One region of the Actinoallomurus sp. CA-142502 genome, then DNA from elsewhere that is predicted to be linked to it. Evidence: predicted binding sites of a transcription regulator. Region 1 holds the regulator's gene; the other holds the start of a gene.
What was found. The regulator HrcA, encoded in region 1, represses chaperone genes, less so after heat shock. The targets are predictions, from matches to a motif close to TTGGCACTCTCNNNNNGAGAGTGCCAA.
Positions count from the first base shown of each region.

Region 2: groES (co-chaperone GroES) is a predicted target of HrcA. The motif match lies at 4,173-4,199, and genes of this name have one in related genera.

Region 1 covers NZ_JBNJMY010000001.1:3,578,142-3,584,564, reverse strand. The annotation lists gene ACQEV1_RS17370 (DUF6924 domain-containing protein) at 1-759, shown strand, start outside; gene dnaJ (molecular chaperone DnaJ) at 848-1,978, opposite strand; gene hrcA (heat-inducible transcriptional repressor HrcA) at 1,979-2,992, opposite strand; gene ACQEV1_RS17355 (DUF3097 domain-containing protein) at 3,249-4,073, shown strand; gene ACQEV1_RS17350 (DUF4870 domain-containing protein) at 4,133-4,702, shown strand; gene ACQEV1_RS17345 (DUF4870 domain-containing protein) at 4,712-5,242, shown strand; gene hemW (radical SAM family heme chaperone HemW) at 5,235-6,423, opposite strand, start outside.
Region 2 covers NZ_JBNJMY010000001.1:10,597,510-10,603,932, forward strand. The annotation lists gene ACQEV1_RS49690 (hypothetical protein) at 420-1,106, opposite strand; gene ACQEV1_RS49695 (sigma-70 family RNA polymerase sigma factor) at 1,103-1,741, opposite strand; gene groL (chaperonin GroEL) at 2,019-3,641, opposite strand; gene groES (co-chaperone GroES) at 3,745-4,056, opposite strand; gene ACQEV1_RS49710 (THUMP-like domain-containing protein) at 4,361-5,599, shown strand; gene ACQEV1_RS49715 (zf-TFIIB domain-containing protein) at 5,724-5,936, shown strand; gene ACQEV1_RS49720 (hypothetical protein) at 6,098-6,423, shown strand, end outside.

The DNA of each region.
Region 1 (6,423 bases):
GGGACGTGGGTCCCCGACCTGGTCCTGATGGCCACCGAACGGACCGCGGCCACTCCGCACCTGCGCCCTTTGCGGGCGTTCCGCGGTGACGGTGACGGTGACGGAGACGTGGTCCTCTTCCGGATCACGCCCCTCCAGGCCGCCCTGGCCTACCTGGTACTGCACCTTGACTTGGACATCACCTTGGAGTACTTCGAGGAGTGGTCGCCCATCGCCGCAGAGTGGGAGCCCGAGGAGGGCGAGGACCTTGATGAGTGGGAGGCGGGCCTGCCCGACCCCGTGGGCGCCTACCTGGAGAGGCTGGACCCCGTCCCGCGCTACACGCGTCCGGCCCAGGCGCTGCCCCTGCTCACCCAGGGAGATACAGACCTGATCGTTCGCACCGACTTCAGCGACGACGCCGCCTGGGAAACGCTCCTCGAGACGGTGTACCGGCCGGGTGGCGGGGGCCCCATCGACGATTTCGGGGACTACATCGACGTGGTGGACGACCCGGTGTTCGAGGGCGCCGCTCCGGAGCAGGTGATGGCGGTGCTGCGCGAATGGGGTGAGGTCTTGTTGATCGCGGACGGGGACACCATGCGCGACCCCGGCCACCGGGTCCTGGCCGTGCCCCTGGAGGGCCGCATCGGGTGCGCCTTCCGGCTGGATCCCGACCAGGTCGGGAGCATGGTGGCCAACCTGTCGATCGGCAACCAGGACATCGAGGACTACATGGACGACGAGACCCTGAAGGCCGTCGAAGGGCGGACTTGGTGATCAGTCCGCGAGCGGCGATGGGCTGACTCGACGAACGTCCCCAGGCCCCGGCTCCCTCGCGAGGGAGCCGGGGCCTGGGTCGTAGGTCTCAGCGGCCGTTGAAGGCGTCGCGCAGGCGGGAGAAGAAGCCCTGCTGGCCCGGTGAAAACTTGCCGGGGGGCCGCTCCTCGCCGCGCAGCACGGCCAGGCGGCGCAGGAGCTCCTCCTGCTCCTCGTCGAGCTTGGTGGGCGTCTCGATGTTCACGTGGATCATCAGGTCGCCGCGGCCGTTCTCGTTGAGGTGCTTGACGCCCCGCCCGTACATCGGGATCTGCTGGCCGGACTGGGTGCCGGGCCGGATGTCGATCTCCTCCGGTCCGTCGAGGGTCTCCACGGTCAGCGACGTGCCGAGCGCGGCGGCGGTCATCGGCACCTGGACGGTGCAGTGCAGGTCGTCGCCCTGCCGCTCGTAGATCGCGTGCGGCCGCTCGACGATCTCCAGGAACAGGTCGCCGGCCGGGCCGCCGCCCGGGCCGACCTCGCCCTCGCCGGCGAGCTGGATGTGCGTGCCGTTCTCCACGCCGGCCGGGATGCGGACCTTGATCGTGCGGCGGGTGCGGACCCGGCCGTCGCCGGAGCACTCGGGGCACGGGGTGCGGATCACGCTGCCGTAGCCGCCGCACTGCGGGCAGGCGCGGGAGGTCATGACCTGGCCGAGGAAGGACCGGGTGACCTGCTGCACCTCGCCACGGCCGTGGCACATGTCGCAGCTCTCCGGCTGGGTGCCGGGAGCGGTGCCGGCGCCGGTGCAGTTGGTGCAGACGATCGCGGTGTCGACGGTCAGCTCGCGCGTGGTGCCGAACGCGGTCTCGGACAGGTCGAGCTCGACGCGGATCGTGCCGTTGCGGCCGCGGCGCGCCCGGCTGCGCGGGCCGCGCTGGGCCTGCGTGCCGAAGAAGGCGTCCATGATGTCACTGAACGGGAAGCCCGCCCCGAATCCGCCGCCCGCGGCGCCGCCGCCGGGTGCGAAGGGGTCAGCGCCCATGTCGTACATCTCACGCTTTTTGGGGTCGGAGAGCACCTCGTACGCCTGGGTGATCTCCTTGAACCGATCCTGGGTCTCGGGATCGGGATTGACGTCCGGGTGCAGCTCGCGCGCGAGCCTGCGATAGGCCTTCTTGATCTCGTCCGCACCCGCGTCGCGGCGTACTCCGAGGGTCGCGTAGTAGTCGTTCGCCACTTATGACCCCGCCAGAATCTGACCGACGTACCGTGCCACTGCGCGTACCGCTCCCATCGTGCCGGGGTAGTCCATCCGCGTCGGACCGAGCACGCCGAGCCGCGCCACGGCCTGGTCGCCGGCGCCGTATCCGCTGGCGACCACCGAGGTCGTGAACAGGCTCTCGTGGGGGTTCTCGGTGCCGATCCGTACGGTGAGGCCGGCGGGATCCCCCATCTCGCCGAGCAGCCGCATCAGGACGACCTGTTCTTCCAAGGCCTCCAGCACCTCACGGAGGCTCTGGGACAAGTCGGCGCGGGCGAGGTTCGCCGCGCCGGCGATGACGATCTTTTCTTCGTGTTTCTCGACCAGCGTCTCGAGCAGCACCGACAGGACGGTCGCGGCGAGCGGCCGATCGTCGGGCGGCAGCCGGTCGGGCACCTCGGCGACGACGCCGGGCACGTCGTTCAGCCAGCAGCCGTCGAGGTGGGCGTTGAGGAGCGCGCGCAGGTGCGCGATGGACTCCTCCGTGACGCTCTCGGGTATCTCGATGGTGCGCTGCTCGACCCGGCCGGTGTTGGTGATGATGACCAGCAGCAGCCGCTCCGGGCCGATCGGCACCAGCTCGACGTGGCGTACCGCCGAGCGCGTGAGCGAGGGGTACTGGACGACGGCGACCTGCCGGGTCAGCTGCGCCAGCAGCCGCACGGTGCGGGTCACGACGTCGTCGAGGTCGTAGGCGTTCGCGAGGAACGTCTCGATGGCGCGCCGCTCCGCCGCGGACAGCGGCTTGATCGTCGACAGCCGGTCGACGAAGAGCCGGTATCCCTTGTCGGTGGGCACCCGGCCCGCGCTGGTGTGCGGCTGGGCGATGTAGCCCTGCTCCTCGAGCAGGGCCATGTCGTTACGGATCGTGGCCGGGGACACGCCGAGATTGTGGCGATCGGCCAGCGCCTTCGAGCCCACGGGTTCGTTGGTGGAGACGTAGTCCTCAACGATGGCACGGAGCACCGCCAGCTTGCGATCGTCGAGCACGCACTCACCTCCCACGGTCGGCTTGGCACTCAACGTTCTTGAGTGCCAAGTGTACGGCGATCGGCGACCGTCGCGGTGGGTCGGCGGTGATGAACGACGGCGCGCACGGATCGCTGCGGGACCGCCACGCAGTGGCGCAACGTCGTTCGCCGCACCGGTATTCCGCCGTCCGCGATCTACGCCGGCGCGCAAGCGTACCGGTTCGCGGGCGTGTTGGTCCCGGCTCGGCCGGGTTGGTCCCGGTACGTTGCGGCCCGTGCGGAGCAAGGACTACGGCGATGACGTTCTCGCGGGCGACTGGCGGCGTCCGCGCAAGGGCCAGATCCCCGAGATCGCGGCCGAACCCGGCCTGGTGGCCGAAGATCCCTCCAGCGGCTTCTGCGGCGCGGTCGTGGCCTGCGCGAAGGACGCGGTGACGCTGGAGGACCGATTCGGCAAGCGGCGGGTGTTCCCGCTCACCAAGGCCGGGTTCCTGATCGACGGCAGGCCGGTGACACTCGTCCGCCCCACGGCCGCGCCGGGCCGTGCGCTGTCGGCCTCCGGCTCCATCGCGGTACGGGACCTGCGGGCCCGGGTGGCGCGGGAGAGCCGCATCTACGTCGAGGGCAAGCACGACGCCGAGCTGGTGGAGAAGATCTGGGGGCACGACCTGCGCGTCGAGGGCGTGGTCGTGGAGTTCCTCGAGGGCGTCGACCACCTGCCGGAGATCGTCGAGGAGTTCGGCCCCGAGCCGGGCCGCCGCCTGGGCGTGCTGGTGGACCACCTGGTCGCGGGCTCGAAGGAGTCCCGGATCGCCGAGCGGGTCCAGTCGCCGTACGTGCTGGTCACCGGTCATCCGTTCATCGACATCTGGCAGGCGGTCAAGCCGGCCGTGCTCGGCATCCGTGCCTGGCCGGACGTCCCGCGCGGCATCCCCTGGAAGGAGGGGGTGATCGCGGCGCTCGGCTGGAAGGGCGAGCCGGGCGAGGTCTGGCAGACCATCCTCGGCCGGGTGCGCGCCTACCGGGACCTGGAGCCGGCACTCCTCGGCCGGGTCGAGGAACTGATCGACTTCGTCACCGATCCCCCGGCGGACGGCTGACCGCGCAACCGTCCGCGCCGCGCCCGCGTCTCATAAACTGCGACACCGCATCAGGGGACATGTCAGGACCTGTCCCGCCGGAGGGGGCGCACGCGATGACCTACGGCCAGCACCACGGCGGGCCGCCGTACGGAGGACAGCCGTACGGGCAGCCACCGTACGGGGGGCAGCCGCAGTACGGGCCGCAGCAGTACCCGCGGCCGGGGTACGCCCTTCCCGGGCATCCGGCGCCGCCCCACGACCCCTACGCCGCGCCGGAGAAACGTCGCCGCCCGGAGACGCCGACCGGCGGCCCGGTGGACGACGAGGACGAGCGCTGGGCGGTACCCGCCTACGTCGGGATGTTCGTGTCCGGCTTCGTCGCCCCCGCGATCGTCCTCGCCGCGAAGGGACGCACGTCGCACTTCGCGCGTTTCCACGCCATGCAGGCGCTCAACCTGTTCGTGGCGATGTTCGTCTGCACGTCTCTCTCGCTGCTGCTGGCCTACTTCAAGGGCCCCGACTGGCTGCTGCTCGTGCTGCTCGCGCTGGCGGCCGACTGCTTCTTCACGACCAGGGCGGCGATCGGCGCGAACCGCTGCGAGTGGTACCGCCTGCCCGCGCTCGTCGCCTGGCGGATCTTCCGGTGAGGAGTCTCCATGGCCGATTCTGAGAGCGGCCCGCCGCACGGCGGCTGGCACCCCCCGTCCGATCCCCCGCCGCCTCCCGGCCCGGGCGGGTACTACGGCCCGCCGCCGAGCTACGGCGGGTACGGCGGCCCGCCGCCGCCTCCGCCGCCATACGGTCCCCCGCCCCCGTACGGGCCGGGGATCACCGGATCGGACGACACGACGTGGGCGCTCCTGGGGTACCTGGGCCAGTTCGTCATCGGCTTCCTCGCCCCGCTCATCGTGTACCTGGCCCGCAAGGATGAGTCGCCGTTCGTCCGCTTCCACGGCGCGCAGGCCCTCAACCTGGCGCTGAGCTACCTGGCCGTCTTCTTCGGCGCGTTCGCCGTCGCCATCGTCGGCGCGATGGCACGGCTGCCGGCGCTGGCGATCGTCGCGATCGCGGCGATCTTCGCCTTCGCCATCGCGCATCTCGTGTATCTGATCATCGGCGCCGTCAAGGCCGGCCGGCGTGAGATGTACCGGATCCCGGCGGGGCTCTGCTGGCGGATGATCAGGTGAGGTCGCGGACGACGGCGTCGGCCAGGAGCCGCCCGCGCAGGGTGAGGACGGCACGGCCCGCCTCGTACGCCTCGGGCACCAGCAGGCCGTCGCCGACCGCGCGGCGCACCGCGGCCGGGTCGTCGAACAGGTCGAGCGGGCAGCCGTCCGCCAGCCGCAGCTCCAGCATGATCCGCTCGAAGCGGCGGTCGGCGTCCTCCAGCACCTCGCGGGCGTGCGCGGGAGTGGTCTCCTCCGCGAGCCGGGCGGCGTACGCGGCCGGGTGCTTGACGTTCCACCAGCGGGTGCCGCCGACGTGGCTGTGCGCGCCCGGGCCCACGCCCCACCAGTCGCCGCCGGTCCAGTAGAGCAGGTTGTGGCGGCAGCGGGCCTCCTCGCTCGCCGCCCAGTTCGAGATCTCGTACCAGCCGAGGCCGTGCCCGCCGAGAGTGGCCTCGGCGGCGAGGTAGCGGTCGGCCATCGCGTCGTCGTCGGGCGGTGCCAGCTCCCCGCGGCGTACACGCGTGGCCAGGCGGGTGCCCTCCTCGACGATCAGGGCGTACGCGGAGACGTGGTCGGGCCCGGCGGCGACGGCGGCGTCGAGGCTGGCCTGCCAGTCGGCGTCGCCCTCACCCGGCGTGCCGTAGATCAGATCCAGGTTGACGTGCTCGAACCCGGCCTCCCGGGCCCAGGCCACGCACTGCTGCGGCCGGCCCGGAGTGTGCGTGCGGTCGAGCACGGTCAGAACGTGCTCCCGCACGCTCTGCATCCCGAACGACACGCGGGTGAAGCCCGCCTCGCGCAGCTCGGACAGGTACGCGAGATCGGCCGTCTCGGGGTTGGACTCGGTGGTGACCTCCGCGCCGGCGGCCAGCCCGAACTCCTTGCCGATCGCCTCCAGCACCCGGCCGAGGTCGCCCGCCGGCAACAGCGTGGGCGTGCCGCCGCCGACGAACACCGTCTCCACCGGCAGGTCGGCGTCGCCCAGCACACGCCGCGCCATGCGGATCTCGGCGATCGCCGTGTCGGCGTAGGACTCGCGTGAGGCGCCGCGCAGCTCGGTCGCGGTGTAGGTGTTGAAGTCGCAGTAGCCGCAGCGCGTGACGCAGAACGGCACGTGCACGTAGAAGCCGAACGGACGAGTGCCCAGGCCGGCCAGGGCGCTCGCGGGCAGCGCTCCGTCTCTTGGTACCGGGTCCCCG
Region 2 (6,423 bases), 7.0 Mb from region 1:
CCACCGGCGCTCGTACGGTGCCGCACGACGGCCGGCGCCCCGGCCAAGGGGTGGAGGTGTACTCCGGACGGGACGGCGATCTGTACCGGCCGCCGATCGGATAACGCCGATCGGCGCGGCTCGACGGATGGTGCCGTCCACTGGCGGTCGCACGGTGCCGCGTGACTACCGGCGGCCCCGGTCAAGGGGCTGGGCGTGTGCTCCGGCCGGGAGGGCGATCTGTACTGGCCGCCGGCCAGGTAGCGCGGATCGACGGACGGTGGCCATCCACCGGCCGTCGTACGGTGCCGCGTGACGGTCGGCGACCCCGATCAAAGGGTGAAGGTGCACTCCGGCCGGGACAGTGACCCGCACGGCTCGACGGACGGTGGCCGTCCACCGGCGGTCGTACCGTGCCGCGCGACTACCGATGGTCCCGGTCAGGGGGAGGGCGGGTGCTCCGGCCGGGACGGCGATCTGTACCGGCCGCCGGCCGGGTAGCGCGGTTCGGCGCGGCTCGACGGATGGTGGCCGTCCACCGGCGGTCGTACGGTGCCGCGTGACGGCCGGTGGCCCCGGTGGAACCACGGCGGCTGCGGGTCATCGCCGGTGCGGGGCGCGGACTCCTTCGCGGCCTCCGGCGGAACGGCGCGCGCGCTTCTGTCCGTGGTGCGTCGCACCGGCGTGCGGCGGTCGGCCGGGACGGCGTTCGTGCCGGCCACCGGATCACGGCGCTGAACGTTCACGTTGGAACGTTCCGATGCCTTGATGCCGGCCGATCCGGGCGTGCGGCCCATCGCGCCGAGATCCTTGCCCCCGCCCGCCGCGGCGGCGCCGGCCGACGTCAGCACCATCGCGGCCACGCCGAACGTCACGAACGCGCGGACGCCACGGCGGTACTGCCCCTGGAGGCCGCACGGAACCCTGGCCGGAGGAGCGGGCAGCGGCGGGGCGCCCGCGTCGACGTCGGCGACCAGCGCCGCCAGCAGGGCGGCCGCCGGATCGTCGGCGACGGAGCGGCGGGCATCGGCGAGGCGGCGTGCGGAAAGCGCGTCGAAGAGCTCGTCAGTGCCGCTGACCGCGCTGATGTCGAACGGATCGGGGGTGGTGGCACGACCACGTGTCAAGCGATCGACTCCTCACTTGCCATCGCTCGAAGCCGGGCGATCGCCCGGTGTTGCGCGACGCGAACGGCCCCCGCTGACATACCGAGTACATTACCGGTCTCCTCCGCGGACAGACCGGCCACCACCCTCAGAAGAACCAGCTCGCGCTGGTGTTCCGGCAGGCGGTCGAGCAGGTCGCGAGCGCGCTCGGCCTCGATGTAGCGCACGACCGTCTCCTCCGGTCCGGGCCCCTCGTCGGGCCCGTCGGGCAGGTCCTCGGTCGGCACGGCCGCGCGGATGGCGCTGCGCAACGCATCGGCGATCTTGTGTGAGGCGATTCCGAAGACGAAAGAGGCGAACGGCCGGCCCATGTCACGGTAACGGGGCAGGGCCCCGAGCACGGCGATACACACCTCCTGCGCGACGTCATCGGCGATGTGGTATTGCCCGGACACCCGGCCGAGTCGCGCACGGCAGTAACGGACGATCATCGGGCGTACACGCCCGATCAGAGACTCGACAGCCGCCGGGTCTCCTTGTACGGCGAGGCTCGTCAGGTCTCGGAGATCGCTTTCATCCCCTTTGGCCGGACGGCTCAACCGTAGATCGTCGGCAGCACCCCGATACGTGGCCCCGGCGATTGCTCCCTCGGTCACGAGAGCATGATGCCCATCGAGATCGCGCCTGTCTGCCTCGTTGATGACAACGGAATGGTCACAGTGCACGATCGAGCGGCCATTTCTCACTCATTGTAGCCGCACGCAAGCTCGCTGTCAGCGTTGTGTGTCATTTGCAACATACATTCCGAGAGCAGCGGGCTTTCGGGAAATTATTGGCATCCCTCGCAAGTCCAGCGTACATAGGGCCGCCGAAGACAAAAGAAAGACCCTCGCCGCGCGACGCGGCGAGGGTCTGAAAAAAGACCGGTCGGAATCAGTGACCGTGGCCGTGGCCGTGACCGCCGGCCGCGGCGTCGGGCTCTTCCTCCGGCTTGTCCGCGACCAGCGCCTCGGTGGTGAGGAGCATGCCCGCGATCGACGCGGCGTTGGTGACCGCCGAGCGGGTGACCTTCACCGGGTCGATGACGCCCTGCGCGATCAGGTCGCCGAACTCGCCGGTGGCGGCGTTGAAGCCGTGCCCGGCCGACAGCTCCTGGACCTTGGAGACGACGACGTAGCCCTCGTTGCCGCCGTTCTCGGCGATCCAGCGCAGCGGCTCGACGAGCGCCTTGCGCACGGACTCGGCGCCCGTGGCCTCGTCGCCCGACAGGCCGAGCGCGTCGAAGCCGCCCTTGGCGACGTGCACCAGCGCGCTGCCGCCGCCGGAGACGATGCCCTCCTCGATCGCCGCGCGGGTCGCGGAGATGGCGTCCTCGAGACGGTGCTTCTTCTCCTTCAGCTCCACCTCGGTGGCCGCGCCGACGCGCAGCACGCTCACACCGCCGGCGAGCTTGGCGAGCCGCTCCTGGAGCTTCTCGCGGTCCCAGTCGGAGTCGCTGTTCTCGATCTCCTGGCGGATCTGGCGGACCCGGTCCTCGATGGCGGACTGCTCGCCGGCGCCGTCGACGATCGTGGTCGCGTCCTTCTTCACCGTGACGCGGCGGGCCGTGCCGAGCATGTCGATCTCGACGCCGTCCAGCTTGAGGCCGACGGCCTCGGTGATGACCTGGCCGCCGGTGAGCACGGCGATGTCCTCGAGCATGGCCTTGCGGCGGTCGCCGAAGCCCGGCGCCTTGACGGCGACGCTGACGAACGTGCCGCGGATCTTGTTCTGCACCAGGAGCGCCAGGGCCTCGCCCTCGACGTCCTCGGCGACGATCAGCAGCGGCTTACGGGTCTGGGCGACCTTCTCCGCGAGGGGCAGGAACTCGGTGACGTTGGAGATCTTGCCGTCGTGGATGAGGATGTAGGCGTCCTCGAGGACCGCCTCCATGCGCTCGGGGTCGGTCACCATGTACGGCGAGAGGTACCCCTTGTCGAACTGGAGTCCCTCGGTGAACTCCAGCTCCAGGCCCATCGTGTGGGCCTCCTCGACCGTGATGACGCCGTCCTTGCCGACCTTGTCGAACGCCTCGGCGATCAGCTCGCCGATCTTGGCGTCCTGGGCGGAGATGGTGGCGACGTGCGCGATCGACTCCTTGTCGTCGACCTCGCGGGCCGACTTGAGCAGCTCGTCGGAGACGTACGCGGCGGCGGCGTCGATGCCGCGCTTGAGGCCGATCGGCGAGGCGCCGGCGGCGACGTTGCGCAGGCCCTGGTGGACCATGGCCTGGGCCAGGACGGTCGCGGTCGTGGTGCCGTCACCCGCGACGTCGTTGGTCTTGGTGGCGACCTCCTTGGCGAGCTGGGCCCCGAGGTTCTCGAACGGGTCCTCCAGGTCGACCTCGCGCGCGATGGTCACACCGTCGTTGGTGATCGTGGGGGCGCCCCACTTCTTGTCGATGACGACGTTGCGGCCACGCGGGCCGATCGTCACCTTCACGGCGTCGGCGAGGGCGTTGACGCCACGCTCGAGCGAGCGCCGCGCGTCCTCGTCGAAGTCCAGGATCTTCGGCATGAGAGAAGCTCCAAGTAAGGGATGTACGTCAGCTATGGGCTAGAAGCACACAGCCCCGGCCGCCCGCAGGGGCCGACCGGGGCGGTGCATCTGTCTTCAGTTGTTACTTCTCGACGACGGCGAGCACGTCGCGAGCAGACAGCACGAGGTAGTCCTCGTTGTTGTACTTGACCTCGGTGCCGCCGTACTTGCTGTAGAGCACGACATCCCCGACCTTGACGTCGAGCGGCACGCGCTTCTCGCCCTTGTCGTCGAAGCGGCCCGGGCCCACGGCGAGGACGGTGCCCTCCTGCGGCTTCTCCTTGGCGGTGTCCGGAATAACCAGACCTGACGCAGTTGTCTGCTCGGCCTCGAGGGGCTGGACGACGATGCGGTCCTCGAGCGGCTTGAGAACAACCTTGGTGGCGGTCGACACGATCTGACCTTCCCCTTCGATTGCGTATCCTCGGCCGACCGAAGCGGCCAGCCGCATGATGGAGACGCGACCACGGTGGTCTGCCGTCGCGGGTGCCAGACCAGCCTGTCGCTTGATTGGCACTCTGATGATGAGAGTGCCAGTCATGGAGATTATGCCGTGGCCGGGAACCCGTCAACACGGGCCCGCACCCTGGGAGTCCGCCGCCTGTGACCTGCCCCGATAACAGGTGTGGCGCACGGTGTGACTCTCCGGCGCCCACCGCCCGTGCCGTACCGCGCGCGGGCGTCGCTACCTTCTTCGGGTGGACATCGCCGCTTTCGAAGGCCTGCTGACCCCCGGCGGCCAGGCCCTGCTCGGCGAGGCGGGCGCGGCCGACGTGAGCGAGGGGGCGCTGCTGACGACCGCGTCGCGGCTGCGCACCCGCCATCCTCCGGAGCTGGTCGGGGCCGCGCTGACCCAGGTACGCCTGCGGCAGCGGGCGCGCGCCAAGTTCGGCACCGACGCCGACCGCATGTACTTCACGCCGGCCGGCCTGGAGCAGGCGACGCGGGCGAGCGTCGCGCGGCACCGGGCCCGGCGCTTCGCCGCCCACCTGGAGGACACGGGGAGCGTGCTCGACCTGGGCTGCGGCATCGGCGGCGACCTGGTCGCGCGCGGGCGGGCCGGCTGCCGTGGGCTCGGCGTCGACCTGGACCCGCTGACCGCCGCCGTCGCCCGCGCGAACGTGGCGGCGTTCGGCCTGGCGGACTCCGCCTCCGTACGCGCGGGCGACGCGGTCGCCCAGGATCCCGCGCGGCACGCCGCCGTCTTCGCCGACCCCGGGCGGCGCACGTCGCGCGGGCGGGTGTTCGACCCGGAGGCGTACGAGCCGCCGCTGACCACCGTGCTCGGCCTCGCCCGTACGGCGCCGGCCGGCTGCGTGAAGGTGGCGCCGGGCATCCCGCACGACGCAGTGCCGGAGGGGGCCGAGGCCGAGTGGATCTCCGACGGCGGCGAGGTCAAGGAGGCGGCGTTGTGGCTCGGCGGCCTGTCCGGGGCGCGGCGGGGCACGACGCTGCGGCGGGCGACCGTGCTCAGGGAAGGCGCGGAGCCGGCCACGATGACGGCCGATCCGGCGCTCGGGCCCCCGCCCGTCGCGTCGTGGCGGCGTTATCTCTACGAACCGGACGGAGCGGTCGTACGCGCCCATCTCGTCGCGGAGGTCGCCGCCGCGCTCGGCGGGGCGCTCGCCGACCCGCGCATCGCCTACATCACCTCCGACACGCTGCGGCCCACGCCGTTCGCCCGCGCGTACGAGATCCACGACGTTCTGCCCTTCTCGGTCAAACGCCTGCGCGCGGAACTGCGGCGACGCGACGCCGGCACCCTGACGATCAAGAAGCGGGGATTCGCCGCCGACATCGAACGCCTGCGGCGCGACCTCCGGCCGTCGGGGTCCAAGGAGTGGGTCGTGGTTCTCACTCGGGTGGGCGAAACACCAACGGCACTCATCTGCGCGGCCCGCCGACACCAGGTCACGGCAGAAGACACGCCACCCTAAGGCAAACACTGCGACTATTGCCGTATTGGGTTGACTACTCTTGGCAGCGGCCGCAATCCGCGCCGCGGGGGGCGCGGGCGGGAGCAGCGCCCGGTGGGGCGCACGGGGGAAATGGGGAACGACGATGACCGACGCCGTGCTGCAATGTCCCAAGTGCGGCGTCGCCATGGCCGGCTTTCACCGCGCCGGCGTCACCCTGCGGGAGTGCGGCGCATGTCGCGGCGTCTTCCTCGGCCGCGGCGAACTCGACCGGCTCCTCGGCCGGGGCGCCGCGAGCACGGGGGCGAACGCGCATGCGGCGTCCGCGCCTTACGAAGGCCGTCACCGCCGCGACTAAAACGGCATTCCGCTACTCCGGGATAAGGATCTCTTTTCCCTGAATTTCTTTGCTTACGCTCGATGACCATGGTCGGCTCATTAGAGTGACCCTTCGCGACGCACGCCACTGCCATTTCCGCGCGCAGGCCGGCGACCCGGCAAAACGAAGGAGCTCCCCGGGTGGACACCAATCACAACTTCCTGCAGACAGGAGGTCAACCGGTCTCGGACCGAATGCGGGAATTGCTGGCCCGCGCTGCTCAAGATCATGTTTACGAGCAACGCTCGACAGGTCAGGTCCTCGACGAGATCCATCAGCGGCTCGAGGGCATCGAGTGGCTGCTCCGCGAGGTGCGCGAGCGCGAGCTCAGCGGCCTGACAACCCAGCTCGACTCGGTTCGTGGCCAGGTCGACGAGCTGTACGGCAAGCCTCCGGAGTGGGCCGAGGGGCTGGCCGAGCACATCGAGTCCGTCGGCGAGAAGGTCAAGCCGGTCGCCGAGCTGCC